Regions from separate parts of the Labrys neptuniae genome, predicted to be linked through region 2. Evidence: riboswitches for the same ligand, from Rfam matches in the RefSeq annotation. Region 2 holds a riboswitch; the other holds the start of a gene.
The links. Region 2 has a riboswitch for cobalamin ahead of ABXS05_RS20910 (DUF1636 family protein). Riboswitches for the same ligand answer to the same signal wherever they lie in the genome.

Region 1 (15,755 bases), on a different contig from region 2:
GCCTGGGCTTCCCCCTCATTGACGATGACGATATCGGCCTGCGGCAGTGCGGGACCTGCTGCGGCGGGCAGCGGGCTGGGGTTGAGAATGGTGCGGGCGCCGCGATGCCGGGCCAGATCCAGGCAGGCCGCGGTGGCCCGGGGCGACAAATTGCCCTGCATCACCAGGATGTCGCCGGCAGCGATCCTGTCGGCAATATCCGTTTCCGCGAGCGGATCGAAGGCTTCCGCACACAGGCTTCCGGTGACGATGATGTTCTCGCCGCCGGCGTCGACCAGTATCGCCGAGCGGTCTGTGGGCAGGGGCTTGGCCGTGAGGCGGCAGGCAAGACTTTCCGCCGCGAGGCGGTCGGCGATCCAGCCTCCCGCTGCGTCGTCGCCAATTGCCGCCCACAGCGTCACGTCCGCGCCCGTGCGTGAAGTGGCAATGGCCTGGTTGGCGCCCTTGCCGCCGATGCCGTCGGCGTGACCGGCGGCATTGAGCGTTTCGCCGGGAACCGGGAAACGCTCCAGCCGGAAGGTCGTGTCGACACAGACATTGCCGACGACATGCACCGCCATGGTTCAGCCCTTCGTGGTCGCCCAGACCAGCATCTGCTCGAACAGTTTCTTGTAGCCGTCCCAGGCGATGAAGCCCGGCGGCAGCCAATGCGGGCCGACGTCGGAGGTCCAGGCCACGGTGCGCCCCTTGCCATAGGTGCCGGTCACCAGCAACGGCTGGGAGCCGTAGTCAGAGGAGACGGTGGCGAGCACCTCGGCGCCCGGCTTGAGCGTCACCTCGTTATAGCCGAGCAGGATAGGCCATTGCGTGCCGAGACCCTGCAGGATCGGGTGATCGGCTGCGCCGGTGACGACGGGGGTATAGCCCTCCGGCACTTCCACACGATCGTCGAAGGCAAGGCATTCGACAGGCAGCACGTCTTCCACGGGCGTCTTGCGGTAGCGGGCGCCGCCATTGATGCCCTGGAAGCTGAAATAGCCACCGAACATCAGCAGGCCGCCGCCGCTCTGCACATAGTCGCGCAGGAGGCGCAGACGGTTCGGGGTGGGCTTGGAGTGGATCCAGGTATCGGGATGGAGCAGCAGCGTGTTGGCGCCGATATCGGACAGCACGACGGCATCATAGGCGGAAAGCGCCTCGATATTTTGCGGAAAATGGCGCTGGGCTTCATGCGCGGGCATGAAGGTGATGTCGAAGGCACTGTCCTTCAGGGCGGCGAGGAGTTCATCGGCGCCGGTGTGATAGGTCGCGGTCGGGAACTGGTCGAAGCCCTTGATATGGGTCGAGGTCGAGACCCAGGATTCGCCGGCGAGCAGGATCTTCTTCTTTGACATGGTCACTCCTTGGGGAAAGGGGGGAAGGCGTGGGCTCACGCAGTGGCGGAGAACACGGATTTGGGATTGTCGACGAGCATGCGGTCGATGGCGGCCTGTTCCACGCCGTGGCGCAGGAGGCGAGGCACGAAATGCTTGAGGATGAAGCCGTACCCGAAGCCGCCATAGCGGGTGAGCATGATCTTCAGGAAGACGTCCTGCGATAGCAGCAGGCGGTCGGTGAAGCCCATGTCGACCAGCGCGCGGATCGCCGTGGCGTTCTGCTCGTCGGAGGGGGACTGGGCGTCCTGGTCGGCAAAGTAATAGTCCATGCCGATCATGTCGTATTCGAGGAAGGCGCCGCGCTCGGCCAGGGCTCGCTGATAGTCGAGGTCCGCATGGCTCGGATTCATGTGGCAGAGCACGGTGTGCCTGAGATCGGCGCCCTCGGCCTCGACGATGTCGAGCACGCGGTGGCCGAGGCGCTCCCAGCCGGGCAGATGGATGGAGAGCGGCAGGCCGGTAATCCCGGCCGCGCGCGCCGAGGCGCGCAGCGACTTTTCCTCCTCGGCGGTGAAGTCCTTGCTGACGCCGACTTCGCCGATGATCCCCGCCATGATCTCAGGCTGTTCTTGTCCGCCGCCGACATCGTTGACGATGAACTGCGTCACCTCCTCGACACTCATTGCCTTCAGCCAGTCTGGATGGGTCGGCTCCAGATAGAAGCCGGTGCCCATGATGATCTTCATGCCGGAGGCGCGGGAGATGCGTGCCAGCTTCTCGGGCGCCCGGCCGATGCCGATATTGGTGGCCTCGATCACCGTATGGCCGCCGAGCGCCTGGAAGCGCTTGAGCTCGGACAGAGCGAGGTCGCTGTCGTCGAGCGAGACATTGTCGCGGTTCATATAGGGGTTCATCCGCAATTCGCCGATGATCTCGATATTCACCGCCTGCTCGGCGATCGCCTGCTCGTCCGGGTGGCACGGGCATTTCCAGGTGCGGGCGCCGTCGAGCAGGATGTGCTCGTGCATCAGGGTGATGCCGAGATCGTCCACCGGCACGGGGCCGAGCACGGTCATGGCGGTGCCGGATCGGATGCCGATCGGCTTGCGTTCGGCGGGACGGGGCTGGAACAGGTGATCCATGCTCAGTGGCTCCATGCTCAATGGCTTCTCATGGCGCCCTTGAACAGGCGGAAATTGAGCCAGATGGCGATCAGGATGATCGAACCGGTGACGATGGGTGTCAGGAAGGGCGACATATGCGCCAGCACCAGGCCGTTGGCGATCACCGCCACCGTCAGCGCCCCCAGCACCGTGCCGACAACGGTGCCGCGCCCGCCGAACAGGCTGGTGCCGCCCAGCACCACGGCGGCGATGACGTCGAGCTCGAAACCCTGGCCGGCATTGGAGGAGCCGGAGCCGAGGCGCGCCGCCAGGATGACGCCGGCGGCGGATGCCGCCATGCTGGAGAGGATGTAGACACACAGCACCACGAAGCGGGTGTTGATGCCGGCGCGCCTGACGGCCTCGGCATTGGCGCCGACGCCGGTGACATAGCGGCCGAAGGGCGTCCGGTTGAAGACGAGGAAGGCGATGACCAGCACCACCAGGGCGATCAGGGCCGGCACGGGCATGCCGAGGAACCAGGCCCGGCCGATCGCGGTGAAGGGACTCTGCGCCTCGACCGGGATCGAATAGCCTGCGGTGATCAGGAGTGCGAGGCCGCGGATCACCGACAGGCCGGCCAGCGTGACGATGAAGGCGGGGATGCGCTCATAGGCGATGAAGAAGCCCTGTATGGCGCCGATCACGCCGCCCATCGCCAGCATCAGCACGATGACGAGGGGCCAGGGAATGCCGGCCTGCAGGGAGGCCGCCGACAGGGTCGCGGCGAGCGCCAGAACCGAGCCGACCGAAAGGTCGATGCCGCCCGTGGTGATCACGAAGGTCATCGCGGCCGCCACGATCAGCAGCGGTGCCGACTGGCGCACGATGTTGAGGAGGTTGGGGGCGGTGAGGAAGGCCTCGGTCCAGATCGAGAAGACCAGGCAGACGAAAATGAAGAACAGCGCGATCGAGATGATGCTGCCGTTCGCCATCGCCTTGTCGCGCCAGCGGGCCTTGTGGACGCGCGGGCGATGGGCGGGCGTGGTGGATGAGGCCGTCATGCGCGAGCTCCGTTGTCCTTGGAGGCGTTGTCCTTGGGGGCTCCGGCGGAGCGGGCGTTGAATTTGCGGCCGACGATGAGGTTGACCACCTCCTCGATATTGGTGTCCTCGATCCGGCGCTCGGCGACGTTGCGGCCCTCATACATCACCTGGATGCGGTCGCAGACGAGGAAGAGGTCCTGCAGGCGGTGGGTGATCAGGATCACGCTGACGCCGCGGGCGCTGACGGTGCGGATCAGCTCGAGCACCGCCTCGACTTCGGCGACGGCCAAGGCGGCCGTAGGCTCGTCCATGATCAGCACGGAGGGGTTGAAGGAAGCCGCGCGACCGATGGCGATCGACTGGCGCTGGCCGCCGGAGAGGTTCTCGACCTTCAGCCTGGTATCGGCGATGACGATGCCGAGCTTGTCGAGCATGTCGCGGGCCTGCCCATGCATGCGGCGCTGATCGAGGAAGGGCACGCCGAGGATACGGTGCCGAGGCTCGCGGCCGAGGAAGAGATTGCCGGCAACGTCGACGCTGTCGCACAGCGAAAGGTCCTGATAGACCATCTCCACCCGCGCGGCGCGGGCATCGGCGGGGGAGGCGAAGGATTGTACCTTGCCGTCGATCTCGATCGTGCCGGAGTCGGGGATCACGGCGCCCGAGAGCACCTTGCTCAGGGTCGACTTGCCGGCACCGTTGTCGCCGACCAGTCCCAGCACCTCGCCGGGCCTGAGCATCAGCGATACGTCGTCCAGGGTCTGGATCGTGTTGTATCGCTTGGAGATACCGGTCATCTTGACGCGGTAGGGTTCGCCACTGTCCATCATGGTTCCGCCTGGCAATGAAAAGTCTGTCCCGAGGCTTCGGGAATGAGACTTCACAAATCTCGAAAGCTCGCGCTGCCCCTCACCTTACCTCTCCCCGTAAGAACGGGGCGAGGGGGCGCAAGCGTTGTGATCGATTCTTGAGCCCTGTCATCTCGCCCAACGGTTGGGCGAGATGAGATCTTTTCGGTATGAAATGCGCGATCGAAGTCCCCTCGCCCCGTTCTTACGGGGAGAGGTAAGGTGAGGGGCAGCGCGACCTTAATCAGGAAATCGCCGTCGGCCCGTTACTTGAACATGCCCCGGAACTTGTCGACGTTCTCCTTGGTGACGATCGTCACGGGAACGTTGATGATCGGCTCGATCTTCTCGCCCTTCTTGAGCTTGGTCAGGGCTTCCACCGCAGCCTTGCCTTCGCCGGCCGGGTCCTGTTGGATCACGCCGGTCACCCAGCCCTGGTCGATGCCTTCGATGGCCTGCTTGGTCAGGTCCCAGCCGAAGACCTTGACGCCGTCGGTGCGCCCCTGGCTGGTCACGGCGGAGACGGTGCCGAGCAGGGCGGGCTCGCCGGTGGCGTAGAGCGTGGTCATGTCGGGGTTGGCCGTCATCAGGTTCTCGGCGGCACTCAGCGCCACGTCCTGCACGTTCTGGCCGTCGACGGTGTCGAGGAAGGTGACCTTGAGGCCGCTGGCCGTCACCGCCTTCTTGAAGCCGTCCAGCCGCTGGTTCTGGATATAGGAATTGAGGGCGCCGACCACGCCGATCTTGGCGGTGCCATTCAGCTTGGCCTTGACGTAGTCGGCATAGAACTTGCCGATGTCCTCGCCCGCCTTGAGATTGTCGACGCCGACGAAGGAGACATTGTCGCCGTCGGGAATCTGGGCATCGATGGCGATGACGGGGATGCCGGCCTTCTTGGCGGCGGTGATGGCGGGCTTCACGCCATTGACGTCGATGGCGATCAGGATGATGCCGTCGACCTTCTGGGTGATGTAGTTCTCGATCGCGTCGTTCTGGGCGCTTGGAACATTGTTGGCGTTGAAGATGACGAGCTTGGCGCCGGCCGCCTTGGCGGCGGCTTCAGCGCCTTCGTTGATCTGGTTGAAGAACAGGGCCTGCTGGTTGATGGTGACCAGGGCGAAAGTGTCGGCCGAAGCGGACACCGATCCGAGGGACAGCGCCAGGGCTGCCGCCGCCGCGCAGCCGGCGAGATATTTTGAAAGCCGCATTTCAATTCCCTTCATGGATGGCCCGTGCCGGGCTCATTCTCAGTTCTGACATCCGCATCATTCAAGAGACTTGAATTCATGTCAAGTTACTTGAATGACGGTTTGAGGGATTCTTGAAAAGCCGACGGCACAGAGCCTGGAGAAGAAGTGCTTATGTCATCCCCGGCGGGACCAAAGGCCCCGGGAAGGGGATCCAGGGCCAGGGGCTCCATTTTTGCCCCTGGATTCTCTTCCCGCCGCCTTCGGCGGCGCCGGGAATGGCAGAGGTGTTTTATTGGCTCCTCGAGGTTTCCTCAGAAGGTGGCGGGCGTGTTGACCCAGAAGATGCTGGCGCGCTCGGTTCCGGTGTTGCGATACCAGTGCGGCAGTTCGGACTTGAACACGAAGGTATCGCCGACGGAGAGCTTGAAGGTGCGCTCGCCGACCATCAGCTCCACGGTTCCGGCCAGCACATAGCCGACTTCCTCCCCCTGGTGCTGGATCGGTCCGGCGCTCTCGCCGCCGGCCTCGATATGGTGGATGTTGCACTGGAGAAGATGGCCGGGCGAATAGGGGATCACCCGTTCCAGCGAAATGCCTTCGCCGCGCCGGAGCGGGTCCAGCGAGATCAGCGGGCGCGTGCCGGCGCGAAAGACGATGCCCTCCTCGCTGTCTGATTCCTCGAACATCCAGCCGATATTGGTACCGAGCACCTCGACCAGGCGATGCAGCATGGGCAGGGAGGGGGAGGCCTTGCCGTTCTCGATCTTGGACAGCAGGCTTTCCGAGCACTCCGCGGCCGTGGCCAGGGCCTTCAGCGTCAAGCCCCTCGTCTGCCGGGCTAGGCGAAGGCGGGTGCCGAGCCGCACGGGATTGGCCTGTTCCAGGGGATCGGGCTGATCGCCGGCGCGCCGTTTGAGATCGATTTTGTTCATTTCGCGATTGCCAGGATGCGTCATTGCCCGAAAGCCTAGCCGACGATTCTAGGCCACAAGCCTGCACCCTGTCCACTTCGCCGCCGGCAGCTCGGCATCAGCGCCCCAAACGGCTGGGCAGCCGGCACCTCCCATGCTACACCCGCAAGACCTTCGGTGCCCGCTTGCGGGAGAATCGGGAACGCGGTTTGAAGCCGCGACGTGCCCAACGCTGTAAGGGGGACTATCCGGGCAGGTTTCAGGCCACTCGCTCTGCGGGGAAGGCGTCCGGATGGGTGGATCCCGAGTCAGAAGACCGGCCGGAGGCGATAGATCGGCGTGCGCGGACGGCGCGGCGATTGCCATCGCAAGGGGAATGACGATGGACCCATCCAACGAGGCGCTCGCGCCCTCGGGGCCGTTTTCGCCGGCCGAACGTGAAGCCGTCTATCGCGCTATCTTCACCCGGCGGGACGTTCGCAGCCAGTTCAGCCCGCAGCCTGTGCCTGATGATGTCCTCGCCCGCATCCTCACGGCCGGGCATCACGCGCCCTCGGTCGGCTTCATGCAGCCCTGGAGTTTTCTCGTGCTGCGCTGCCCCGAAACCCGGCGCAAGGTGCAGGCTCTCTTCGAGGAAGCCAATGCCGAGGCCGTGGCAATGTTCCCGCCCGAGAAGCAGGCGCAATATCGCGCGCTGAAGCTGGAAGGCATCGTCGATGCCCCGGTCAATCTGTGCATCACCTGCGATCCCGACCGCGCCGGCCCGGTGGTGCTTGGCCGCACCCATGACATGGCGATGGACCGCTATTCCACCGTCTGCGCGGTGCAGAATATCTGGCTGGCTGCACGGGCCGAGGGGGTCGGGGTCGGCTGGGTCAGTATCGTCGATCCGGCGCGCCTGCGTGAGGCGCTGGGCATTCCCGAGCGGGTGGTTCCGGTTGCCTATCTGTGCCTGGGCTATGTGCACGAAGCCTATGCCCGGCCCGAACTGGAGGTGAAGGGCTGGCGCCAGCGCCTGCCGCCGGAGGCTGTGCTGAGCTTCGACGGCTGGGACGGCCGGCAGCCCGGCCATCCCTTGCTCGCCGCCATGCGGGCCGCTATGGGAGATGCAGGTTCATAGGATGGCTGGCGCAGGATGCGCACTGTCCCGATCGGATGAGACGGCCGATGGATTTCCTGCGTAAGAATGCGATCTGGATCATTGCTCTGCTGATCACCAGCCTGGTCTTGCTGGAGGGGCCGAGGGCGATCCTGATCGGAGCGTTCGTGGCCGCCGTCGTCGGCCTGTTCTGGCTGTTGCGCGGCAAGGCCCGCAAGCCGGCGGCAGCACGCCGGCTCGAGGCCGTGCCGAAGGTGGTTCCCCTCCCGCTCGACCGGGGTGCCGACACGGTCCGGCCTCAGGCGCTGGAGCGTGTCTCGCTCAAGGCCATCGATGATCCCAGGCTCGCTGCCGTCGTCCTGATGATCCAGCTCGTCCGCACCAATGGGTTGCTGACCCGGGCCGAACGGGACACCATCCTCGCCCTGATGAGCGACCCGCTCGGGATCGGCGACCGCGAGCGTATCTATGAGCAGGCCTTGCAATTGACGGATCGCGGCCGGGTGTTAACGCCGGTTGCCGAGGAATTGGTGCCGCTTTTCCGCGCCCGCCTGTCTTTGCCCGAGCGCCAGCAGCTCATCGACATGCTGACCGAGGTCGCCAATGCCTATGGTGAGGCCAGCGATTTGCAGCGCGAGGCGATCGTTCGCCTGAAGCGGCACCTGCTCACGCCGGATGCCGCAGCCGGGCGCTCGCTCAATTGAAATAGAAGGCGTAGCTCGCGACGTCGCCGCCGAAGATGCGCGTGGCCTGTCCCCAGGCCTCGGCGTCCATCACCTTGCCATTGTCGAGGTAGGGCAGGGCCCCCGGGCCGGTGATCCACAGCACCAGGTCGAAGTTGCCGGGCTGCTCGAACACCCTGGCGAGATTGATGCCCTTGGCAAAGCGCCAATGCGGCATCAAAAGCTTGCCGTCCAGCACCTCGTCGACCTGCCCGAGCAGCGCGAGCCACGAGTCGATGCGCTCCTGCGTCACTTCGAGGGAGGGGAGCACGCCGCTCTTCTGCCGTGGGCCGGGAAGCCATTCGTGGTCGTCGTCGGTTTCCTTGGCGATCAGTCCCCAGGTCTCACGATTGAGCCGGATCACCGTCTTGAAATGGCCGCGCACTTCCAGCCACATCGCCTTGTCGGCCACCGGCCAGTCTATGGTGTGTACCAGGCTGATCAGGTCGGCGATGGCATCGGTATCGCGCTTGCTGGTGCCGAACAGGGTCATGCCCAGTCCGTCGTCACCATCGACGCCATTGGCCTTGGCAAGGCCGCTGACGGCGCGCGGAAACAGGCTGCCGAAGCCGGCGTCCCAGCTGCGCGACATGTCGTGTGACAAGAGGGTCTTGGTCAGGGCCATCAGGAAGTTGCAATAGCCGCGCAGCCATTTGGCGTCGGCCGTGTCGAAGGCGACGATGAAGGGTTTGGGCTTGCCGGCATCGTCGAGGTCCGAGATCGCTGCGCCGATATGGTCGCGTTCGTCGATGGTGCCGTCGCCGTTCCAGTCGAAACGGGTGACGGAGAGATCGACCGTCAGCTTGGCAGGGCTGTCGCCGACCTCGGCCAGGGTCTGGTCGGCCTTTTCCAGATCGGCCAGGAACGTGGCGAGGATGCCGCGAAAGTCCCGATAGGTGATCGGCTGCGGATCGGGATTGGTGCTGAAGACGGTGCCCGACAGGCCGATCAAGCGCATCGCCGGCATTTCGGTGGCGAAGCCATATTTGTAGAGGGCCTGCGACAGATGTTCGAGCGCGCGGGCGGTGCGTACCATGCCGAGGCCGAGCCTGGCGTCGGCATTGCCGCTGGCCTTGGTGGCGAGGGCCAGCATCTGTTCGTCCGCCTCGCTGATGCGGCCCTTGCCGAGATAGCTCTGGAACAGGGCCGAGGCCGTATTGTCGGCCTTGGCCGGCACGAAAGAGACCGCCACCGTCATCGCGGCGGCCATGGCCCATGTCAGCAGATAGCGCATCGTCATTCCCGTGCAGGCGCGGCATTCACCGGGAATCGGATGGAGCCTGCCTGAAAGATCGTTGGATAGGGCAGAGGCCGCGAACGCCGCAACGGCTTTGCGGCGCCGGGGATAGAGCTTTTTCAGTACGGGCCTCAGTCGAACACATCAGCCACGCTGCCGGTCAAATCGACGCCATCCTTGAGCACCCGCAGGCGATAGGCGGCAATGGAATAGACCCCGATCAGCCAGGCATACATCAGCGGCAGGACGAGCAGCATCATGATCAAGGCGGCAATGCCGCCGCTGGGCCCGAATATCCGCGCCAGAACATTCACGATCAGGAGGTAGGCGAACCAGATCACCCAGGTCAGCAGCATCATGCCGAACAGAGGCCAGCGATATCCCGCGCTGAGATAGCGGCTGCGGCCAAGCGCGCGGATCGGTCCGATATCCTCGTTGATGCAGATGACGAAGGAAAGCAGATAGGGAAAGACCAGATAGAGGGCGAAAATACCGGCGATCAGCATGGCGACGATGACGAAGCCGGGCGGGGCGCCAATGCCGAAGAAGACCAGTCCGAGCAAAGCGGCAACCAGGTAGAGCGCGATATAGGCCAGCAAATAGATCAGCAGCAGGCCAAGGGCTGGCAAGAATCGCCTGGCACCGGCGATGCAGGCCGCCATCACGGGCTTGGCCGGATCCACGTGGCGATCATGGATCAGACGGATCAATGCACAATAAAAAGCGAGCGACAGGAAACAGGCCGCGAGGAGCAGGAGGTAGAATATTCCGATGCTTCTTGCGATAGCCGACTCGACGGCGAGCTGGTCACCATACAAGGCGGACCAGAAGAACGAGCCAAGCAAGCCGAAGAATATGGCGAAGACTGCCAGCTGCAGCAGGAGAGACCAGCCGTAGTTTCGCAGGCTGACGCCAAAGGCATCGGAGATGATCTGCCCGATGCCCAAGGGACTGCTTCCTGGATGTTCGGATGATGGCGAGGCGATTGACATGAGAGCTCCCCTTGCTCATGATCAACACAATCGGATCTTCGATCCGGCCGGCACGATTGAAAGGTCAAGGCTTCAACAGAAATGGCTGTCCGTTTCGGCAAGTAGAGTGCAATGACGCACGCTATCCTAGCGGCCTCGATTCAGAAACGGAGTCCCGTGCGTCACACCTGATACTGCGGGGAAAACCGATCTGTGTCGTCATGGCAAGACGCGCTCCAACGTTTGCGCCTGTCTGCTCCAACGCCTTGTTTGGCTGTGCCTTTGCGTTTCTCAGGGAATCCACCAGATCGCAAAACGCCTTGATGCGGGCCTGGATTGACCTTTGTAGCCCGATCCGCCACAAGGTCCGGCAATTCCTCCCGCCCCATCCGGACAACGCAGCATGGCCGCCGAAGCAAAGTTGAAGAAAGCCGTCGAGCATCATCGCGCAGGCCGGCTCGATGCCGCCGAGGCCGCTTATCGCGAGATCTTGGCCGGTCGCGCCGGGGACTTCAACGCCCTGAACCTGCTCGGTACGCTCCTGCTGCAGCGGGGCGCCAATGACGAGGCCGAGAAGGTGCTTCGCCGGGCAGTCGAGGTCAATCCCGGCAGCGCCGACGCTCAGATGCGGCTGGGGCTCGCCAATCGTGGCCTCGGCAATGAGTCGCGTGCGGAATATTGCTTCCGCTCCTCCCTGAAGCTCGACCCCAAGGCGGCCGATACCCATTACAATTATGGTAATTTGCTGGCATCGCTCGAGCGCGGTGACGAGGCGCTGCAGGCCTATCTGGCCTGCCTGAAGCTCGAGCCCAACCATGTCGAAGCCCATATTGGCCTGGGCGACCTCCTCCTGCACAACGAACGGGCCGAGCCGGCTGCCGCCCATTACCAGCAGGCCGTAGCCTTGAGGCCCTCCTCGCTGGAGGCCATTCTCGGCCTCGGCCGTTCGGCCCGCGCTCTCGGCAAAACCGAGGAAGCTCGTAAGATTTTCGAGAAGCTGGTCGAGCTCGATCCCGGGCATGCCGAGGCCAGGCACACCCTGGCCGAACTGGGGTAATCGTCGTTCCTCACCCTCCCTTTCAGGGGAGGGTGAGTTCTCATTTTACAGCTCGACGGAACTAGGCCTGCGCCGCCTTGAATTCGCGCCGGTGCGCGTGGAGCAGCGGTTCGGTATAGCCCGATGGCTGCGAGCGGCCCTCGAAGACCAGATCGCACGCCGCCCGGAAGGCCACCCCGTCGAAACCAGGAGCCATCGCACGGTAGTGGGGATCGCCGGCGTTCTGGCGATCCACGACCTCCGCCATACGCCGCATGATCTGCCTGACCTCATCTTCATCAACGATGCCGTGGTGGAGCCAGTTGGCGACATGCTGCGCCGAGATGCGGCAGGTCGCGCGGTCCTCCATCAGTCCGACGTCGTTGATGTCAGGCACCTTCGAACACCCGATGCCCTGGTCGATCCAGCGCACCACATAGCCGAGGATGCCCTGCGCATTGTTCTCGACCTCGCGGCGGATCTGCTCGGGCGTCCACTTCTGGTAGCTTGCGACCGGGATTTCGAGGATCGTCTCGACATAGGCCCGCCTGCCGCCTTTCGCCAGCGCGGCCTGCACCGCGAAGACGTCGACCTTGTGGTAATGCAGGGCGTGGAGCGTGGCAGCCGTCGGGCTGGGGACCCAGGCGCAATTGGCGCCCGCCTTGGGATGCTCGATCTTGGCTTCCAGCATGGCCGCCATCTTGTCCGGCATCGCCCACATGCCCTTGCCGATCTGAGCCTTGCCCGAAAAGCCGCATTGCAGGCCGATGTCGACGTTCTGGTTCTCGTAGGCGCCGATCCAGTCCTTGCGCTTGATGAAGTCCTTGCGGCTGAACGGGCCGGCCTCCATCGAGGTATGGATCTCGTCCCCGGTACGATCGAGGAAGCCGGTATTGATGAAGACGATGCGATGCTTCGCCGCCCGGATGCACTCCTTGAGGTTGACGCTGGTGCGCCGTTCTTCGTCCATCACCCCCAGCTTGACGGTATGCTTGGGCAGGCCCAGCACCGTTTCGACATGGGTGAAGACCTCGTCGGCGAAGGCGACCTCGGCAGGCCCGTGCATCTTGGGCTTGACCACATAGACCGAGCCGGTGACCGAATTGCGCAGGCCCTCGGACTTCTTCAGGTCATGCATGGCGATCAGCGTGGTCACCATCGCATCCATCAGGCCTTCGAAGATCTCTCCGCCATCCTGGTCGAGGATGGCCGGATTGGTCATGAGGTGGCCGACATTGCGCACCAGCATCAGCGCCCGGCCCTTGATCGAGACTTCGCCGCCATTCGGTGCGGTGAAGGTCAAGTCCGGGTTGAGCTTGCGCGTCATTTCGACACCATCCTTGCGGAAGGTCTCCGTCAGGCCACCCTGCATCAGTCCAAGCCAGTTGCGATAGGCGACCACCTTGTCCTCGGCATCGACGCAGGCAACCGAATCCTCGCAATCCATGATCGCCGAGATGGCACTTTCCAGCCGGATGTCGGCGAGGCCCGCCTGGTCGCGGCTGCCGATCGAGTGGGCCCGGTTGAAGATCAGCTGGACGTGCAAACCGTTGTTGCGAAGGAGCACGGCGTCGGGCGCGCGCGGATGGCCGCGATAGCCGATGAATTTCTCCGGTTCGAGCAACGGCATGTCGTCGACCAGAAGTGCGCCGTTGCGGATATGATAGCGCCGGGCATCCGCATGGCTCGTACCCTCGAGCGGGAAGGCCTCGTCGAGGAAAACCCGCGCCCTTGCCACGACGCGCGCGCCGCGGCCGCGGTTGTAGCTGCCGGCGGGCGGCGGGCCGCCGCCCGCGTCGGTGCCGTAGAGGCTGTCATAGAGGCTGCCCCAGCGCGCATTGGCGGCGTTCAGCGCGAAGCGTGCATTGGTGATCGGCACCACGAGCTGGGGACCTGCGACCGTGGCGATCTCCGGATCCACATTCTCGGTCGCGATGGTGAAATTGTCGCCCTCGGGCAAGAGATAGCCGATCTCGGTGAGGAAAGCCTTGTAGGCATTGCGGTCATGAGGCTGGCCATGGCGGGCGAGGTGCCAGGCATCGATCTGGGCCTGCAGTTCGTCGCGCCGCTGCAAGAGCGCCTTGTTGCGCGGTCCGAATTCACGGACCAGCGCAGAGAAGCCATCCCAGAAAGCCTGTGCCTCTACCCCCGTGCCGGGCAGTGCCTCCTGCTCCAGAAAGGACACAAGCTCGGGCGCGACGAGCAGGCCGCCGCGTGCCACGCGTGTGGCCGAGTGTCCGGCTTCAGCCTTGTCGTTCATGGTGATCCCTTATCAGTCAGCAATTGTCATGATCATGGCGAGTCTGGTTGTGGATACGCCAAACATCCCCGGTTGGGTATCGAATTTCCATCTGATGGCAATGCTGAGACGGTCACACTTTCACAGACCCAGAACAATAGGCGTTGCGGCCAAACGGCCTCTTGGCAACGGATTCGAGGTGGGCTTCATCCAGGCTGCCCACCCTTTTCTCACGGTTTGCCGGTGCGGCGGGACGCTCGCCGTCGCACATGCCTGGAGGCTGCCTTACGATGTCGGCATGCGTTTGATGCACAGCGCGCCGAGCAGCAGGGCGATGAGGAGACCGAACGCGGCGACCCACATGGCCGTGCTCATGCCGGAAAGGGAACTGCCGCCGGCACCGATCACGCCGAACACCGCAACGCCGACCGCGCCTCCGGTCTGGCGGAGGGCGTTGAGAACGCCGGAGGCGATACCGGCCCGGGTTTTCTCTACGGTGGCGAGCAGGGCGCCGATCATGGCAGGCACGGCGAGCGCCATGCCGAAGCCGATGAGCAGCAGCGGCCACCAGATATGGGCGTAGCCGGCATCTCCCCGCAGCTGCAGCGCCAGGGCGACGAAGCCGAAGGTGTCGATGGCGAGGCCGAGCACGATGGGTAGCCGGTTGCCCCAACGCACGGCCACGCGTCCGGACATGATGTTGGTGATCGCGATGAGGCCGGTCATCGGCAGGAAGGCAAGGCCCGCACTCAGGGGAGACATGCCGAGCCCATCCTGGAAATACAGGCTGAGCAGGAAAATGGCGCCGTAGAAGCTGACATTGAGCAGGGTGCCGATCAGGGCTGCAGCCGTGAAGATCGGGTTGCGGAACAGGCTGAGTGGCATCATGGGCTCGGCCGTTCGGGATTCCACGGCCAGGAATAGCGTGCCTGCCAGGAGGAAGACGGCGATGGCGCCGAGAATGGCGGGATGGCTCCAGCCCAGGGGCTCGCCCTCGATGATCGCGGCCGTCAGCGCCACCACCGTAAGGATGCCGAGAATCTGGCCCGGCAGGTCGATGGCGCGCGCATGGCGCTCGGTCGTCTCCTCGGTGAAGCGCAGTGCCATCCACAGTGCGAGCAGGCCGACGGGCAGATTGATCAGGAAGATGCTGCGCCAGCCGAACAGGGCGATCAGCAGGCCGCCGAGCACGGGGCCTGCCACCATGGCCAGGCCACCGACGGAGCCCCAGACGCCGATGGCCTTGGCGCGCTCGGACGGGTCGCGATAGGCATGGACCACCAGGGCCAGCGACGGCGGCATCAGCAGAGCGGCGCCGATGCCTTGCAGCACGCGCGCGGCAATCAGGGCGGTGCCGCTCGGCGCAAGGCCGCAGGCAAGCGAGGCGAGGGTGAACAGCGCCAGGCCGAGAAGGTAGAGACGCTTGGCTCCGAACCGGTCCCCGAGCGCACCGCCGGTGAGGAGCAGGCCGGCGAAGGCGAGCGTATAGCCATTGACCACCCATTGCAGCCCGGCGACGCCGTCCGCCATCAGGCCACGCATCTGGTCGAGCCCGACATTGACGATGCTGACGTCGAGCTGTACCAGCGCGACGCCGAGGCTGAGAGCGGCCAGGCGGGCCGCCGGACGGACCGGCCTTCGCAGGCCGGAACCAGCCGGTTCCGCCGTGGAGGTCCAAGTCTTCTCGCTTCCCGTGCTGCATGGTTCCGGTACGGCCGGCTGCAGACTGGTCATGATGAAATCTCTTCTTGGGTAATTATCGCGTCGGCGATGTCATTTAAGTATGATATTATTCATACCTAGAAGCGGTTCGATTAGCAATCGACCAATGCAGGATCCCCTCTCGACAGGGGGCGGATGGCAAGGGAGGCGGCAATATCCGACCAGGACGATCACCCCAGCCGGGAGGAGATCACTCTCGGCTCCATCTTGGCAGCGCTTGCCGATCCGCATCGGCGGCGCGTGGTGGCGACCCTCGTGCTCGCCCCCGACGGCACGGAGATCGGCTGCTCGTCCTTCGGCCTGCCCGTGACCAAG
Region 2 (15,755 bases):
ACCCCGACGCTACGCGTCGACCCCAGGCACTTCCTCTTGGAAGTGCCGATACCTCCAGGGGAGGGTAATGGGATCCGCCCCACCACATCGCGCATGCGGCGTTCGTCGGGTTGGCGCAGAGCGAGGAAGCGTTCGGCGACGCTGAGTGCGGCTTCCAGAGCTTCCTCTACCCTCACCCGTCCCAATGCTTCACCACCGGCTTCCAGCCGGAAATGCGCGTCATCCTCGGCCCTCAACGCGATGTCGGCCTCGACACCGTCAAGCGACAGCACGCCGCCACCGTCGAGCAGGAAACCGAACTTGGCCGGCAGGGAATGGAAACGATCGTTTCCTATCAAGCGCAGCTCCAGCGCCCGGATCAAAGGCTGCACATCGACGGGCGCGCTCGGATCGAGCCCGGCGAGCGGGCTCGCAATCACGTTGCGGACCTGTTCGGCGGCGGCACTGGCATCGAGCAGGCCGAGTTCCGCGAGCCGGTCGAGCAGGGGTTGGAGGGTCTCGTCGCGGACCCCGCGCATCTGCAGATTGGCACGGGAGGTCAAATCGATCAGGCTATTGCCGAAGCGCCGGGCCGCCTCGGCCAGGGCGGCAGCACGCTCCGGAGCAAGTTCCCCGCCCGTCAGGCGCACGCGCACGATCAATCCGTCCCCCGAGCGCATCGGCCTGAGCGCCCCGGGACACCAGCCCTTGACCTGATTGGACGGTTCGCTCACGCCGCTCTCCCAGCCTCGTCCAGCAGGCGGCTGGCCGAATTACGGCGCGGCTGCCACAGCCCCCGGCGGATCGCCTCGGCCAGCCGCGCCCGGATCGCCCGGCCCGCGGCGGGATTGGCTGAAGCGAGGAAGGCCGCGACCTCCTCGTCCTCGACATAGGCTTCGTGCATGCGGTCGAAAGCGGCATTGGTGACGATGCCGGCCGTCGCCGAGAAGGCGAACAGCGAATCCATGGCATTGGCCATTTCGGCGGCGCCGGCATAGCCATGCGCCATCATGCCGTCGATCCAGCGCCGGCTGGCGGCGCGGCCATGCACGAGGCGGCCGACCTCCTCGCCGAGGCTGCGCAGGCGGGGCTTGTCAGGATTGGAAAGGTCGGCGTGATAAAGGGCGGCCTTGGCCCCCAGCGCCTCCAGCGCCGCCGCAAAGCCACCCTGATGGGCGGCGAAGGTGACGTCATCAAGGATGTCGATCTCGCGATGGTCCTGGCCATGCACATGGGCATCGGCGGCAGCGACCCGCTCGGCAAAGACGGAAGGCACGGCGTCACCTTCGATACCGGCGCCATAGGCATGGCTGCTGGCGGCGAGATAGTCGCGGCCGAGATCGGCCCTGTTATCCCAGGCTCCGCGTGCGATGCGATCGGTGATCCCCGCGCCATAGGCCGAGGGCGCAGCGCCGAAAATGCGCAGCGGCCGTTCGCCGCTTGCCTTCGCCGCGGCGGCCAGCGGGTTCCATTCGGCGCTTTCGTCGAGGGCGGCGACGGCCCTGACGACTTCGTCGAACAGTGTGATCTGCTGGGCGAATACGTCACGGAACAAGCCGGATATGCGCAGCGTCACGTCGACGCGCGGCCGGTCGAGCCGGGCCTGCGGCAGGATCTCGAAGCCAGAGACGCGATTGGAGCCGTTGTCCCATACCGGCTTGACGCCCAGCAGGGCCAGGGCCTGGGCAAGATCGTCGCCGCCGGTGCGCATGGTCGCCGAGCCCCACAGGTCGAACACGATGTTCCGGGGATAGTCGCCGTGATCCTGCAGATAACGCTGGATCAAGGCATCTGCCGCACGCGATCCAATCGCGTAGGCGGCACGGGTCGGAACCGCCCTTGGATCGAGCGTGGTGAGGTTGCGCCCGGTCGGCAGCACGTCGGCACGCCCGCGCGTCGGCGCCCCGGCGGGGCCGGGCCGCACGAAGCGTCCGTCGAGGCCGGCAAGAAGGCTGGCCATTTCGCTGTCGCCGCAACTGTCGAGACGCGCGGCCAAAGCCGGGCGCTCCTCCGCGCCGCTGGTGGCGGCGAGGACATCGAGGAGGTGGTCGCTCTCCTCCGGCCGACGTCCGAACACATGCAGGCCATCGCGGATCTGCAATTCCTTGACGTCGCACAGGAAGGCATCGAGGCGCGCCAGCGTCTCGTCCTCATCGAGGCCGGGTGCGATGCCACATTCGGCGGTGAGGCCGGTCTCCATGGCCCGCTCGATGATCTCACGCCTGAGATAGGTCATGCGGCGCTGATCGAGGCCGTCGGCGCTGGCATATTCGTCGATCAGGCGCTCGACCTCAATGGCGCCGCCGGAAAGGCCCGCCTCTCGCAGGGGTGGGGTGAGATGGCCGATGGTGACAGCCCCGAGCCGGCGCTTGGCCTGCGCCGCCTCGCCGGGATTGTTGACGATGAAGGGATAGAGCACCGGCACGGCTCCGGCGGCCAGCTCCGGAAAACACTGGGCGGAGAGCGCGGCCGCCTTACCGGGCAGCCATTCGAGCGTGCCATGGGTGCCGAGATGGATCATCGCATCGATGCCGAAAGCCTGGCGCAGCCACAGATAGAAGGCGAGATAGGCATGGCGCGGCGGCAGATCGGGCGAGTGGTGGTCGCCCTTGCGGTCAAGGGCCGAGCCGCGGTCCGGCTGCACCGCCACCGCGACATGGCCGCAGAGATGGCCGGCAAAGCGGAAGGCGCCGTCGAGGCAAAGGGGGTCGGCCGAGGGATCGCCCCATTGGGCCGCGAGCCTGTCGCGGAGGGCGGCAGGTAGGGTGTCGAGCCAGGCGGAATAGGCTGAGAGCGGGAGGGAAAGCGCCTTACCCTCCCCTGGAGGGGGAGGGTCGGACCGCAGGTTCGGGGTGGGGTGGGAATCACAACGGTCGAGGCAGTCACCCCACCCCGACGCTATGCGTCGACCCTCCCCCTCCAGGGGAGGGTATGACCGGCCCAACAACTCCAGCAGATCGGCACCGCTTTCCGGCAGGTCCCCCACCGCATAGCCCTCGTCGCGGAGCCGCTCCAGGATCGCCAGGGCCGAGGCGGGCGCATCGAGGCCGACGGCGTGGGCGAGACGGCCATCCGCGCCCGGATAGTTGGAGAGGATCAGACCAAGCCTGCGCTCCGTCCGCGCCTTGGCGCCGAGCCGAGCCCAGGCAGCGGCCTTGGCGGCCACTGCGGCGATGCGCTCGTCATGGGGGGCATGGGCGAGGCGGGTGAAGGCGCCCTCCTCGCGTTCGGCCTTGAAGGAGATCACGCCGGCCGAAAGGCGGCCGTCGAGCTCTGGCAGTGCGACATGCATGGCAAGGTCGCTGGCCGACATCCCGCGGGTCGAGGCCTCCCAGGCCTCCTGCGCCGAGGAAGAGGTGATCACCTGTAGGACCGGACAACCGGCTACGTCGAGCGGCGAGGCGCCATCGTCGTCCAGGGCCGAAAAGGCGGTGGCGTTGAGGATCACCGCCGGCTTGAGTTCCCTAAGCTGCCGGCGCACCCATTCCGCCGTTTCGCCATCCTTGAGCGAACCGACATAGAGGGCGGTAGCGGCCAAGCCTTCGGCATCAAGCGCCCGCACCAGGGCTTCGATGGGGGCAGTGTCAGCGGAGAGCAGGATGGAGCGGTAGAAGAGGATGACGACTTGGAGCGCGGACATCCTGTCCGCATCTTTCTCACCAATGCACCCCGTCAAAGGCGGACAAGATGTCCGCGCTCCGAGGAACACCCCGTATTTCGGCACGGCCACCGGCGCTTCCGGCTCGCCGAAATCGAGACCGCCCAGCCTGGCGGCATAGAGCAGCGAGGCCTGGGCATTCCGGGGGCCACCTTCGCGCCAGTACTGCGCGAGCCGGTCCAAGGCTTCCTGCGGCACGGTGGAGAGCTGAGACAGGCGCCCGTCGGGCCTGTCGTCACCGGGAATGAGGGCGAGCGCGATGCCATGGGTTCGCGCCGCCGCCGCCAGTTCCTCCACGCCATAGCGCCAATAGTCGAGGCCGCCGAGCAGGCGCACCACGATCGCCTTGGCATGGCGGGCCGTCTGATCGATGTAGAGGTCGACGGACATCGGATGGCGCAGCTTCTGCAGCGGCGCCAGGCGCAAATCGTCGAGGCCGGAAGCGGCTGCCAGGGCGAGGTCGCTGTCGGTCAGCGAGGCAAACACGATAGCGCCGGGTGCCTGACCCAGATCGATGGCGGCCTCGCTGGCATCGAGCGAACGCGTATCGGCCGGCAGCAGATGCATCATCCCTCCAGCGTCTTGCGGATGCCGGCCTGGTCGATGCCCTTCTCGCCGATGATGACGAGGCGGCTCGAACGGGTTTCCTCCGGCGCCCAGGCGCGGTCGAAATGCTGAGAGAAGCGGGCGCCGACGCCTTGGACCAGCATGCGCATCGGCTTGCCGTCGACGGCAACGAAACCCTTGATGCGCAGGATATCATGTTCCTCGGCCGCCGCCTTCAGCTTGCCCACCAGGGCATCGGCATCGAGGATGGCCGGCAGGTCGACGATGAAGGTGTCGAAATCGTCGTGGTCGTGCTCGGCTTCGTGATCGTGGTGGGAGGGACGCGCCTCCAGATCGTTCTCGGCCGCTGCCCCGAGCCCGAGCAGCACGGCGGCATCAATGCGGCCCTCGGAGGTGCGCACCACCTTGACGGCGCGCGGCACGGTCTTCTCGATGTCCTTCTCCACGCTGTCGGCCTCGCCGGCTGAGAGGAGATCAGCCTTGTTGAGCACGACGAGGTCGGCACAGAGGAGCTGGTCCTCATAGACCTCCTCGAGCGGATTGTCGTGGTCGAGGGAGGCATCGCCCTCGGCCTGGCGCTTCAATTCCTCCGGATCATCGGCGAAGCGGCCGGCTGCAACCGCGGCACCGTCGACCACGGCGATGACGCCGTCGACGGTGACGCGCGAGCGGATCGCCGGCCAGTTGAAGGCCTTGACCAGCGGCTTGGGCAGAGCGAGGCCGGAGGTCTCGATCACGATGTGCTCGGGTGCGTTCGGACGCGCCAGCAGCGTCTCCAAAGCCGGCACGAAATCGTCGGCCACCGTGCAGCAGATGCAGCCATTGGCGAGTTCGACTATGGCGTCTTCCGGGCAGCTCTCGATGCCGCAGGACTTCAGGATGTCGCCATCGACGCCGACATCGCCGAATTCATTGACGATCAGCGCCAGCCTGCGGCCATTGGCGGTGGCGAGCAGGTTGCGGATCAGCGTCGTCTTGCCGGCCCCGAGAAAGCCGGTGACGATGGTGCAGGGAACCTTGGTATGCGCGTTCATTCGGCGGCGTCCTTGAGAGTTGATAGGGGTGGGATGCGCGCGATCATGCTGCGCTTGAAGACTTCGGGACGGCCGCGCCAGGGCATCAGGCCGTCGCTGGAATGGGCCAGCAGCCCGATGCCGGTGAGAATGTCGGGGCCGCTCTCGGCGGTGAGGTCGCCGAAGACATAGGTCCAGGTACCGGGCGCCGACAGCGCCACCGTGCAGGAGCGCTTGCAGTTGCCCAGGCACTCGACAGGTTGCAGCTCGACGTCATCCGGCAGCATGCCGGCGAGCGCATCGCGCAACCGGGCGCCCTGGCGCGGCGCCTCGGGGTCATCGCCCTCGCGCCTGCAGGTCACGCAGACGAGCAGCCGGACTGGAAGAGGTGTTTCTGGCATCGGCCCTGTTCATCGCCGCCGAAGCGGATGGAGGGCGCGGGACCGACGGCAGGGCCGGCGATCGTCCGGGTAGACGGAACCGGCCTCCGAGGCGCCCCGCCCGGACCGGTGACAGCAGTGCGACCGGCAGGTCTCCTGGCTCGCAGCTCATCGCCTCCCGCCGCCTTCCCGGTCACCCAGTGGCCTCAAGGCGGGACGCTCGCCGCTTACAGTTGCGGGGGCAGCCGCGGCTTTGGCATCCAAGGCAGCCGTCGACCGGCCTCCTCTTATCCGCACCGCATTCCCTCTTCTCTCTTAACGAGAGACCGATCGTGGCTGACATAAGGGGTGCGCGGACAGGCTTGTCAATGTTCCCGCTTCCAAAGGAGGCGCAAAATCCGGCATAAAGGGCAGCAACGTCGCCGCACCAACGAGATTGCCATGCCCGAAGAGAAGCCGCCGGCACCGCCGCCCGAGCCGCAAAAGATCGACGTCATCTTCCGCGGCGGTTCGGTGACGGCTATCGGCGTCGTGCTCGCCTTCTCGCTCGGCTTCCTCAACAACTGGGCCTCGCAGCCGGGAACCTGGATCCCGGAAGACCTGGCAGCCGTCTTTCTCATCGGGGGCGGCATCGTCTTCCAGGTCTGGGCGCTGGCGGGCATGCTCTCGCCCACTTCACTGGAGGGAGCAGTCTATCGCCGCATCGTGCGCACCTTCATGATCGGCCTTATCCTCGTCTCGGTCGGCGTCCTTGTCGCCATCGCCGGCGACGCGCTCGGCTACAGCCGGATCTGGTTCAAGCAATAGTCAGGCCTTCCGAACGGGCGGCGACGTTTCTCGATCGTTTCCAGACTGCACAAACTCTCACGTCTGCGTTACCCGTCACCCCGGCGCCATGATTGCCGCCACAATTTGGCCTTCCCGCAATCGCCCACCAGAAGGCCGACGCCGATGGGCCCGGTTCTTCTGCCCGGCATCAGCCGCTGGAAGGCCTGCCCATGGTTGCCATCACCGTCAATTCGACCACCCACCAGCTCGACATCGAGCCCGAGACCCCTTTGCTCTGGGTCCTGCGCGATGAACTCGGCCTCACCGGCACCAAGTTCGGCTGCGGCATCGCCCAATGCGGCGCCTGCACCGTCCATGTGAACGGCGCCGCCATCCGTTCCTGCCAGACCCAGATCGGTGACGTCGACGGCGCCACCATCACCACGATCGAGGGCCTGTCGGCGGACGGCAAGCATCCGGTGCAGCAGGCCTGGCTGGCCGAGGACGTGCCGCAATGCGGCTATTGCCAGTCGGGCCAGATCATGGCCGCCGTCGCCTTCCTGAAGGACACGCCAGCGCCCACCGACGCGGATATCGACAACGGCATCACCAATATCTGTCGCTGCGGCACCTATCCGCGCATCCGCGCCGCCATCCACCGCGCCGCCGAACTGATGAAGGGGTGAGGCCATGAACGCGATCGACCGCACCTCCGCCGCGCTGAGCCGGCGCAGCTTTCTCGCCATCGGCCTCTCGGCCGCCGGCGGCCTGATGATCGGCGGGTTCATCCCCGATGCCGCCCACGCTCTGACCATTGCCGACGAGCCGTGGACCGGCACGGCCACTGACAGCGAGATCAACGCCTGGATCCTGATCGAACCCGACGACACCGTGATCATCCGCGTGGCGCAATCGGAAATGGGCGAAGGCATCTTCACGGCCCTGCCGATGATCGTCGCCGAGGAGCTCGGCTGCGATTGGGCCAGGGTGAGGCCCGAATACGCCTCGGCCAGCCGGAACCTGCGCGAGAACACCGTCTACAAGCGCATGGGCACCGGCGGTTCCGGCGCCGTGCGCCGCTCGCGCGAATTCCTGCAGGCGGCCGGCGCCAATGCCCGCGAGAGGCTGGTGCAGGCAGCTGCCGCGCGCTGGCAGGTGCCGGCCGAAAGCTGCAGCGTCGATGCCGGCAAGGTGCTACACCGGGCCAGCAATCGCAGCCTGCGCTTCGGCGAGCTTGCCGGCGAAGCCGCCAAGGTCACGCTCGCCAAGGAGCCGGCAATCAAGACGCCGGAACAGTTCACGCTGATCGGCAAGCCGCTGGCACGCCTGGATACGCCCCCCAAGCTGACGGGAACGGCAAAATTCGGCATCGACATCCGCCTGCCCGACATGGTCTATGCCGCCGTGGTGACCTGTCCCGTCTTCGGCGGCCGCGTGAAATCCCATGACGAAAGCGCCGTCAAGGGCCGCCGCGGCATCCTGGCCGTGGTGCCGATCGAAGGCGGCCTCGCCGTGGTGGCCGACCGGTTCTGGCGCGCCAAGGAAGCGGCGCTCGCCTTGCCGGTGATCTGGGAGGAGGGTCCGGCTGCCGAAACGGACAGCAAGCGCTTCGACGCCGACTATGTCGCCGCGCTCGACGGCCCTGCCGTCACGGCGCACAAGGAAGGCGACGTCGACACCGCCCTCGCCCGCGGCAAACGGGTCGACGCTCTCTACCAGGCCCCGCATCTCGCCCACGCGCCGATGGAACCGCTCAACTGCACCGCCCATGTCCATGACGGCAAGGTCGAGGTCTGGATGGGCACGCAGAACCCCGACATGGCGCTCCAGCTTGCCGCCAAGGCAGCCGGCGTGGCCCCCTCCCAGGTCGAGATCCACAATTGCTTCCTCGGCGGCGGCTTCGGCCGGCGCGCCGTCAACGACGAGCTCGTGCAGGCCGTGACCGTGTCGAAAGCGGTGGGCAAGCCGGTCAAGCTGGTGTGGACGCGCGAGGAGGACATGCGCCACGACCGCTATCGCCCCCAGGCGGCCATCCGCTTCCAGGCCGCCCTTGGCGAGGACGGCCTGCCGGCGGCCATCCATGTCCGCACGGCCGTCGGCTCCATCCAGCGCTCGCTCGGCTGGGGCAAGGTGGAGAACGGCGTCGAGCCCTCCGCCGTCGAGGGCCTCGCCAACATGCCCTACCGCTCCGGCGCGGCCCAGATCGACTGCATCCTCAAGAACACCCATGTGCCGGTGATGTTCTGGCGTTCGGTCGGCTCGTCACAGAATGCCTTCGCCCTGGAGAGCTTCATCGACGAAATGGCGGTGGCAGCCGGCCAGGATCCCTACCGCTTCAGGCGCCAGCTGCTCGAAGGCAAGCCTGACTTTCTCGCCGTGCTCGATACGCTGGCTGAGAAGAGCGACTGGGGCAAGCCGCTGCCCAAGGGCCAGGGACGCGGCATCGCCATCCACGAATCCTTCGGCACCATCGTCGGCGAGGTGGTGGAACTCGCCGTCAGTCCCCAGGGTGAAGTGAAGGTCCAGCGCGTGGTGGCGGCCGTCGATTGCGGCCATGTCGTCAATCCGCTCACCGTGGAGATGCAGATCGAGAGCGCGGTCGTCTATGGCCTGTCGGCCGCCCTGTTTGGGGAGATCACCATCGAGAAGGGCGCGGTGGTGCAGGGCAATTTCGACGACTACCAGGTCGCCCGCCTCGCCGATACGCCTCCGATCGAGACCCATCTGGTGCTCAGCGGCGGCAAGAAATGGGGCGGCATCGGCGAGCCCGGTACGCCGCCGATCGCACCGGCGGTGTGCAATGCGATCTTCGCCGCCACCGGCAAGCGCATCCGCAGCCTGCCGGTCAAGAACACCGACCTGAAATGGGGACCGGTGTGAGTCTTCACCCTCCCCTCCAGGGAAGGGTGAAATCGCTCCCCTTGCCTTCCTGCCCAAGACCCGGCAGGAAGGTGGCATGTCTCCTTCTCGACTCACCCTCGTGCTCGGCGGTGCGCGTTCCGGCAAGAGCCGGCATGCGGAGAGCCTGATTTCGACCCATCCCGCGCCCTGGACCTATATCGCCACCGCGCAAGCCTTCGACGACGAGATGCGCGAGCGCATCGGCGAGCACCAGGCCCGGCGCGACGCCAATTGGCATACGGTCGATGCGCCGCTCGCCCTGCCGGAAGCGCTTGCCGCTACACGGGGTCCGGTGCTGGTCGACTGCCTGACGCTCTGGCTCAGCAATCTCATGCTGGGCGGACATGACCTCAAATCCGCCTTTCTCCGGCTGCAGGAAGCCCTGGCGGCGGTCTCCGGCCCGGTGGTGATGGTTAGCAACGAGGTCGGCCTGTCCATCGTGCCGGACAACGCTCTCGGCCGGGCCTTTCGCGACGAGCAGGGCCGGCTCAATCAACGGATCGCCGCCCTCGCCGACCGGGTGATCTTCATGATGGCAGGCCTGCCTCTGGTGGTGAAGTGAGTGGATGCTGAAATGACCGACGATGCCGCACGCCACAAGGCGAAGATGGAAAAGCGCAAGGCCGTGCAGGACGCCGAGGTCGCTTCCAAGACCATCACCGAAAAGGGCCTGCTGATCGTCAACACCGGTCCCGGCAAGGGCAAGTCCACCGCGGCCTTCGGGCTGATCATGCGCGCGCTCGGCCATGGTTGGCGCATCGGCGTGGTGCAGTTCATCAAGGGCGCCTGGTCGACCGGCGAGCGCACGGCGCTGGAGCGCTTCGACGACCTGGTGACCTGGAAGAGCATGGGCGAGGGCTTCACCTGGGAGACCCAGGACCGCGAGCGCGACGTCGCCGCCGCCGGCCGGGCCTGGGACGCAGCCAAGGCGATGCTGGCGGATCCCGGCATCCGCCTCCTCGTGCTCGACGAGATCAACATCGCCCTGCGCTACGACTATCTCGACCTCGCCGAGGTGGTGGAGACCTTGAAGGCGCGCCGACCGGACCTGCATGTCGTCGTCACCGGCCGCAACGCCAAGCCCGAGATGATCGAGGCGGCCGACCTGGTGACCGAGATGACGCTGGTGAAGCATCATTTCGCCGCCGACGTGAAGGCCCAGCAAGGCATCGAGTTCTAAGGCCCAGCAATCCTCATGATCCAGCAACATCCCGAGCGCTCGGCGCTGGTCGCCATCCTGTGCGTCGCCGGCGCCGCTCTGATCTTCGCCGTGCTGGCCGGCCTGGTCATGCGAGGCGGCACGGAAGCCTTCGATCGCGCCATCCTCCTGATGATGCGCGATCCCGCCGATCTCACCGATCCGCTCGGGCCGGGCTGGCTCGAGGAGATGATGCGAGACTTCACTGGTCTCGGCGGCGTCGGCGTGCTGACCCTGACAACGCTGGCCGTGGCAGGTTTTCTCGCTTTATCAGGATCGCCGCGCAGCGCCGTCTTCGTCATCCTCGCCATCGGCAGCGGCATCCTGATGAGCTCGCTCCTGAAATATGGCTTCGACCGGCCGAGGCCCGACCTGGTGGCGCACGGCTCCAGGGTCTACACGTCGAGCTTTCCCAGCGGCCATTCCTTCATGTCGGCGACCGTCTATTTCACGCTCGGCATCATGCTGGCCCGCCGCTTTCCCACGCGGGCCCTGTCGATCTACATCATGGTGGTGTGCACGCTGCTGACCTTCGTGGTCGGCGTCAGCCGCGTCTATCTCGGCGTGCACTGGCCCACCGACGTGATTGCCGGATGGGTGATCGGCGCCGGATGGGCGCTGTTCTGCTCACTCCTGGCGCAGCGCCTGTCGGGGCATTGATCAGCCGGATTTCGCCGGCGGGGCATAGACTTCGATGGCGTGGCGCCGGAGTTTGAAATGCGCCGGCGTCCAGGTGGTGAGTTCGCCATCGGTGTTCACAGGGCGCGGCCGGTTGGTGCGGATCACCAGCTCGGTGGTGCCGAAAGCCCGCACGTCGTCCCACTGGCCATGGGTTCCCTTGCGCAGGCTCGGCAGCAGCTTGAGCAGACGCCACCAATGGTCGACCTCCAGGCTGTAGAAATCGAGCTTGCCGTCATCGGCCGTGGCGGTCTGCTCCACGCTCATGCCGCCGCCGTAATATTTGCCGTTGCCGACCGAGACCTGCAGGGTCTTGAGCTTCTCGGTGGTGCCGTCATGGTCGAGATAGGCGGTAAAGAGCTGCGAGCGCGCCAGCAGCCGGGCGGCCACGATGCCGTAGCCGAGTTTGCCGAACGTCTTCTTGGCCTTCTCGGAGAGTTCGGCGGCAAGGTCGGCGCTGAAGCCGATGCTCGCCACGTTGAAATAGAGCTGACCATTGACCTCGCCGAGATCCATGGGCCTGGGCTGTCCGGTTACGATGAGTTCGGCGGCCTTCAGGGGATCGGCCGGGATCTCGACGGTGCGGGCGAAGTCGTTAGCAGTGCCGAGCGGCAGCACGCCGAGCGGCCGGCCCGTCTCCATCAGCCCCCGGGCGGCGGCGTTGAGGCTGCCGTCACCACCGCCGACGATGACGAGGTCGCACTCTTCCTGGCGTCGCAAGATCACATCGGCAATCTTCTCGTCCCCTTGCGGGTTCGCCTCGATGAGATGAATGCCGCCCGTTTCCAGCACCTTGCGGATCGCATCGGTGCCCTTGCCGCCATTGCGCGCGTTGGGATTGACGATGAAGAGGGCACGCCTGCCCTGCTGCGAATCAACCATACTTTTCCCCAATGCCCCTCGCGCAGGGCGCGAGACCCGAAACGGACCTGCCTAATCGGCAATCTGGCGCATTCCATGGCCATGGCACGGCGAGTTCGGGATCTCGGCCTTATCGAAAAGCGCTGCATCCGGCGTGCCGGCCACGCTCGATCGGCCTGATGGAGCCGGGGAGATCTATTCCGCCGCTTCCACCTTCATGGCCTCGTCCGCCTCGATATGGCCGGAACGAATGCGAATCATGCGATCGCAGCGGGCGGCAAGGCCGAGGTCATGCGTCACCAGCACGAGGGTGGCGCCGCGCTCGCGCTTCAGGCGGAACATCAATTCGACGATGCCGGCGCCCGTCCCCTCGTCGAGATTGCCTGTCGGCTCGTCGGCGATCAGGATGGCGGGCTCGGGCGCCAAGGCGCGGGCCAGCGCCACGCGCTGCTGTTCGCCGCCCGAGAGCTGGGCCGGATAATGGGCTTTGCGCGCACCGAGCCCCACGGCTTCCAATTCCGCTTCCGCGCGGGCGAAGGCATCGCGCCTGCCGGCCAGTTCCAGTGGCACGGCGACGTTTTCGAGGGCCGTCATGGTGGGGATGAGATGGAAGGACTGGAAAACCACGCCGATATGCCGGCCGCGAAACTTGGCAAGGCCATCCTCGTCGAGGACGCCGAGATCCTGCCCGGCAATACGGATGCTGCCACTATCGGGCCGCTCCAGGCCGCCCAGCGTCATCAAAAGCGTGGATTTGCCCGAACCGGAGGGGCCGACGAGGCCGACCGCTTCCCCCTGCCTTATTTTCAGCGTAACGCCCTTGAGAATGTGAACGCGTGCCGCGCCGGTGCCGAGGCTGAGATGGACATCAGCCAGATCGATCGCTTCGCTCATTCGCATCCTGCCTGAAAGGTTTTCGTGATCGTGTATCGTATTTATGCATCGATTGTGGCAATTCTCACATTGCTTGTCATGACCCCGCTCACGACCGTGTCGGCAGCCGCCGAACCGCTGCGGCTGGTGGCCCTGGGCGACAGCCTCACCGCCGGGCTCGGCCTGGAAGCTGGGGATGCCTATCCCGCCAAACTGCAGGCGGCGCTTGCCAAGCTCGGTATCGAAGTGACGATCGACAATGCCGGCGTTTCCGGCGACACCACCGACGGCGGCCTTGCCAGGCTCGACTGGTCGGTCCCCGACGGCACCAAGGCTGTGCTGCTCGAACTCGGCGCCAACGACATGCTGCGCGGTATCGATCCCAAGCTCGCCCGAGCCAATCTCGCGGCCATGCTGGAGCGGCTCAAGGAGCGCAAGATCCCGGTCCTGCTCATGGGCATGCGCGCCGCGCCCAATCTCGGCGCCGATTACCAGAAGGCGTTCGATGGCATCTATCCCGATCTCGCCAACCAGTATGGGGCGGAACTCTATCCCTTCTTCCTGGATGGGGTCGCCGGCACACCGGGCCTCAACCAGGCCGACGGCATGCATCCGACCGCTGCCGGCGTCGACGCGATCATCACCAGGCTGGCACCGGTGGTAGCGGAGTTCGTAAAGAAATTGCGATAAGGCTGCGCACCAAAGGTTGAGCGCGTCAGGCGCCGACGCAAATTCAAGGGAGGCAGCACGAATGGGCATCGAGGGGCGAGCGAAGGGCGAATTGCGCCTCATCCCGGCACGCAAGGGCGTGGCGGAGCGGGTCAGGGCCGGGCAGACGGTGACCGTCATCAACACCCATGGCAGCCAGGTCGTCGACAGCTGGGCCTTCAATGCCGAGGATCCCGGCGAGTTCATGTCGATGGAGCACAGCCGCGGCGCCATGCTGCGCGTCAATCCCCAGCTCGGCAACACGCTGCGCAGCAATCGCCGACGCCCCATGCTCACCCTGGTCGAAGACAATTCCGGCGGAATCCACGACACGCTGATCGCCGCCTGCGATCGCTATCGCTACGAACAGCTCGGCCATGTCGGCCATCACGACAGCTGCACCGACAATCTGGCGCATGCCCTGGCTTCGCTCGGCGTCACCGGCGCGGAGACACCCAGCCCGCTCAACCTGTTCATGAACATCCCGGTCGGCGCCGATGGCAGCGTCTCCTTCCAGCCGCCGGTGTCGACGCCGGGCTCCCATGTCCGCCTCAAGGCCGAGATGGACCTGATCGTCGTCTTCTCGGCCTGTCCCCAGGACCTGGTGCCGGTGAACGGCGCCGACTGCATGCCCCGGGATGCGCATTACACCATCGACTGATCGTCTCAGGCTCCCGGACAGGAAACCAAAAGTGAGCAGCAACCATCCCTTCCAGCCGCTCGATTCGGGGCTTGTGCCGCGCTTTGCCGGCCCCTCGACCTTCATGCGCCTACCCATGGCCCGACCGGACGAGATCGATATCGCCCTCGTCGGCATTCCCTTCGATGGCGGCGCGACCAACCGAACCGGCGCACGGCATGGCCCTCGCGAGATCCGCAACCAGTCGAGCCTGGTACGGCGGGTGCACCACGTCACCGGCATCTCGCCCTTTGACCGGATCCGGGCCGGCGATTGCGGCGACGCACCGATCAATCCGCTCGACCTGATGGCGAGCCTGGAAAGCATCGAGGCCTTTTATGCGCAGATCCAGGCCGCCGGCGCCCGCCCATTGACGGCGGGCGGCGACCATCTCACCACCCTGCCCATCCTGCGTGCCCTGGCGAAACAGGCGCCGGTCGGCCTCGTCCAGTTCGATGCCCATTCCGACACCTATGACAGCTTCTTCGGCAGCCGCTACAACCATGGCACGCCGTTCCGCCGCGCCATCGAGGAGGGGCTGGTCGATCCCAGGCGCATGATCCAGATCGGCATTCGCGGCGCGATCTCCGATGCCGCCAATTACGACTTCGCCCGGGCCGCCGGGGTCCGCATCGTCTTCATCGAGGAGTTCATGGCTCGCGGCGTGGCCGATGTCATGGCCGAAGCGCGCGCCATCATCGGCGACCAGCCCGCCTATCTCAGCTTCGACATCGACGCGCTCGACCCTTCCTTCGCACCCGGCACCGGCACGCCGGAGATCGGCGGCATGTCGACGCGTGAGGCCCAGGCGATGATCCGCCTGATGGAAGGCGCCCATCTGGTCGGCGCGGACCTGGTGGAAGTCTCCCCGCCGCTCGATCCGTCCGGCCTCACCGCTTTGACCGGCGCGACGCTGATGTTCGAACTGCTCTGCGTGATGGCGGGGTATAACGGACGGGCGAGTTGAAGTCCTCAAGGACGAGCAGCCACATCGAAGCCCCCCTCGCCCTGCAAAGCGGGGAGAGGGTAAGGGTGAGGGCTACACAGCCTTGGCCAGCCACAGCGCCACCCCTCACCTTACCTCTCCCCGTAAGAACGGGGCGAGGAGGCCCAGGCATTGCGGCTTGGCTGATTACCGTTCACCCCACGCGAATCAAGAGCGCGCTCACACCACCAGCCGCAGCGGCTTGTCGATGGCCTGCAGCACGCGCGCCAGGTCATGGCCACGCTTGAGGATCATGCCGGTCGGGGCCAGCACGCTATAGGCGCCCTGGCGCTGGGCGAGGGAGGGATCCTTGACGATACGGTAGAGCGGCATCTCCGAGGCACGCCGGAAGATGGAAAACACGGCCTTGTCGCGCAGGAAATCGATGGCGTAGTCGCGCCATTCGCCATAGGAGACCATGCGGCCGTAAAGATTCATAATCTGGCGCAGTTCGTGCCGGTCGAAGGCGATGGCGGGTGGATCGGGGCGGCGCGAAGCGGGAAGGTG

Region 1: it holds a riboswitch for cobalamin, as region 2 does, so the genes downstream of both, bluB (5,6-dimethylbenzimidazole synthase) here and ABXS05_RS20910 (DUF1636 family protein) in region 2, are expected to answer to the same signal.

The regions. Positions count from the first base shown of each region.
Region 1 is NZ_JBFNQD010000003.1:691,657-707,411, reverse strand. Features, by position in the region: gene ABXS05_RS13980 (ribokinase) at 1-560, opposite strand, end outside; gene ABXS05_RS13975 (glutamine amidotransferase) at 564-1,334, opposite strand; gene ABXS05_RS13970 (phosphotriesterase family protein) at 1,370-2,458, opposite strand; gene ABXS05_RS13965 (ABC transporter permease) at 2,476-3,483, opposite strand; gene ABXS05_RS13960 (ATP-binding cassette domain-containing protein) at 3,480-4,295, opposite strand; gene ABXS05_RS13955 (ABC transporter substrate-binding protein) at 4,580-5,521, opposite strand; gene ABXS05_RS13950 (cupin domain-containing protein) at 5,815-6,435, opposite strand; cobalamin riboswitch at 6,573-6,753, shown strand; gene bluB (5,6-dimethylbenzimidazole synthase) at 6,797-7,534, shown strand; gene ABXS05_RS13940 (TerB family tellurite resistance protein) at 7,582-8,217, shown strand; gene ABXS05_RS13935 (hypothetical protein) at 8,210-9,469, opposite strand; gene ABXS05_RS13930 (DUF975 family protein) at 9,604-10,419, opposite strand; gene ABXS05_RS13925 (tetratricopeptide repeat protein) at 10,847-11,500, shown strand; gene ABXS05_RS13920 (malate synthase G) at 11,562-13,739, opposite strand; gene ABXS05_RS13915 (MFS transporter) at 14,004-15,452, opposite strand; gene ABXS05_RS13910 (ArsR/SmtB family transcription factor) at 15,576-15,755, shown strand, end outside.
Region 2 is NZ_JBFNQD010000007.1:233,286-249,040, forward strand. Features, by position in the region: gene cobG (precorrin-3B synthase) at 1-713, opposite strand, end outside; gene cobN (cobaltochelatase subunit CobN) at 710-4,204, opposite strand; gene cobW (cobalamin biosynthesis protein CobW) at 4,204-5,238, opposite strand; gene ABXS05_RS20910 (DUF1636 family protein) at 5,235-5,618, opposite strand; cobalamin riboswitch at 5,727-5,943, opposite strand; gene ABXS05_RS20915 (putative sulfate exporter family transporter) at 6,039-6,404, shown strand; gene ABXS05_RS20920 ((2Fe-2S)-binding protein) at 6,596-7,051, shown strand; gene ABXS05_RS20925 (xanthine dehydrogenase family protein molybdopterin-binding subunit) at 7,056-9,245, shown strand; gene cobU (bifunctional adenosylcobinamide kinase/adenosylcobinamide-phosphate guanylyltransferase) at 9,322-9,828, shown strand; gene cobO (cob(I)yrinic acid a,c-diamide adenosyltransferase) at 9,841-10,446, shown strand; gene ABXS05_RS20940 (phosphatase PAP2 family protein) at 10,462-11,124, shown strand; gene ABXS05_RS20945 (lipid kinase) at 11,125-12,024, opposite strand; gene ABXS05_RS20950 (ABC transporter ATP-binding protein) at 12,199-12,897, opposite strand; gene ABXS05_RS20955 (arylesterase) at 12,976-13,566, shown strand; gene ABXS05_RS20960 (DUF1989 domain-containing protein) at 13,628-14,245, shown strand; gene speB (agmatinase) at 14,349-15,230, shown strand; gene ABXS05_RS20970 (DUF2794 domain-containing protein) at 15,429-15,755, opposite strand, start outside.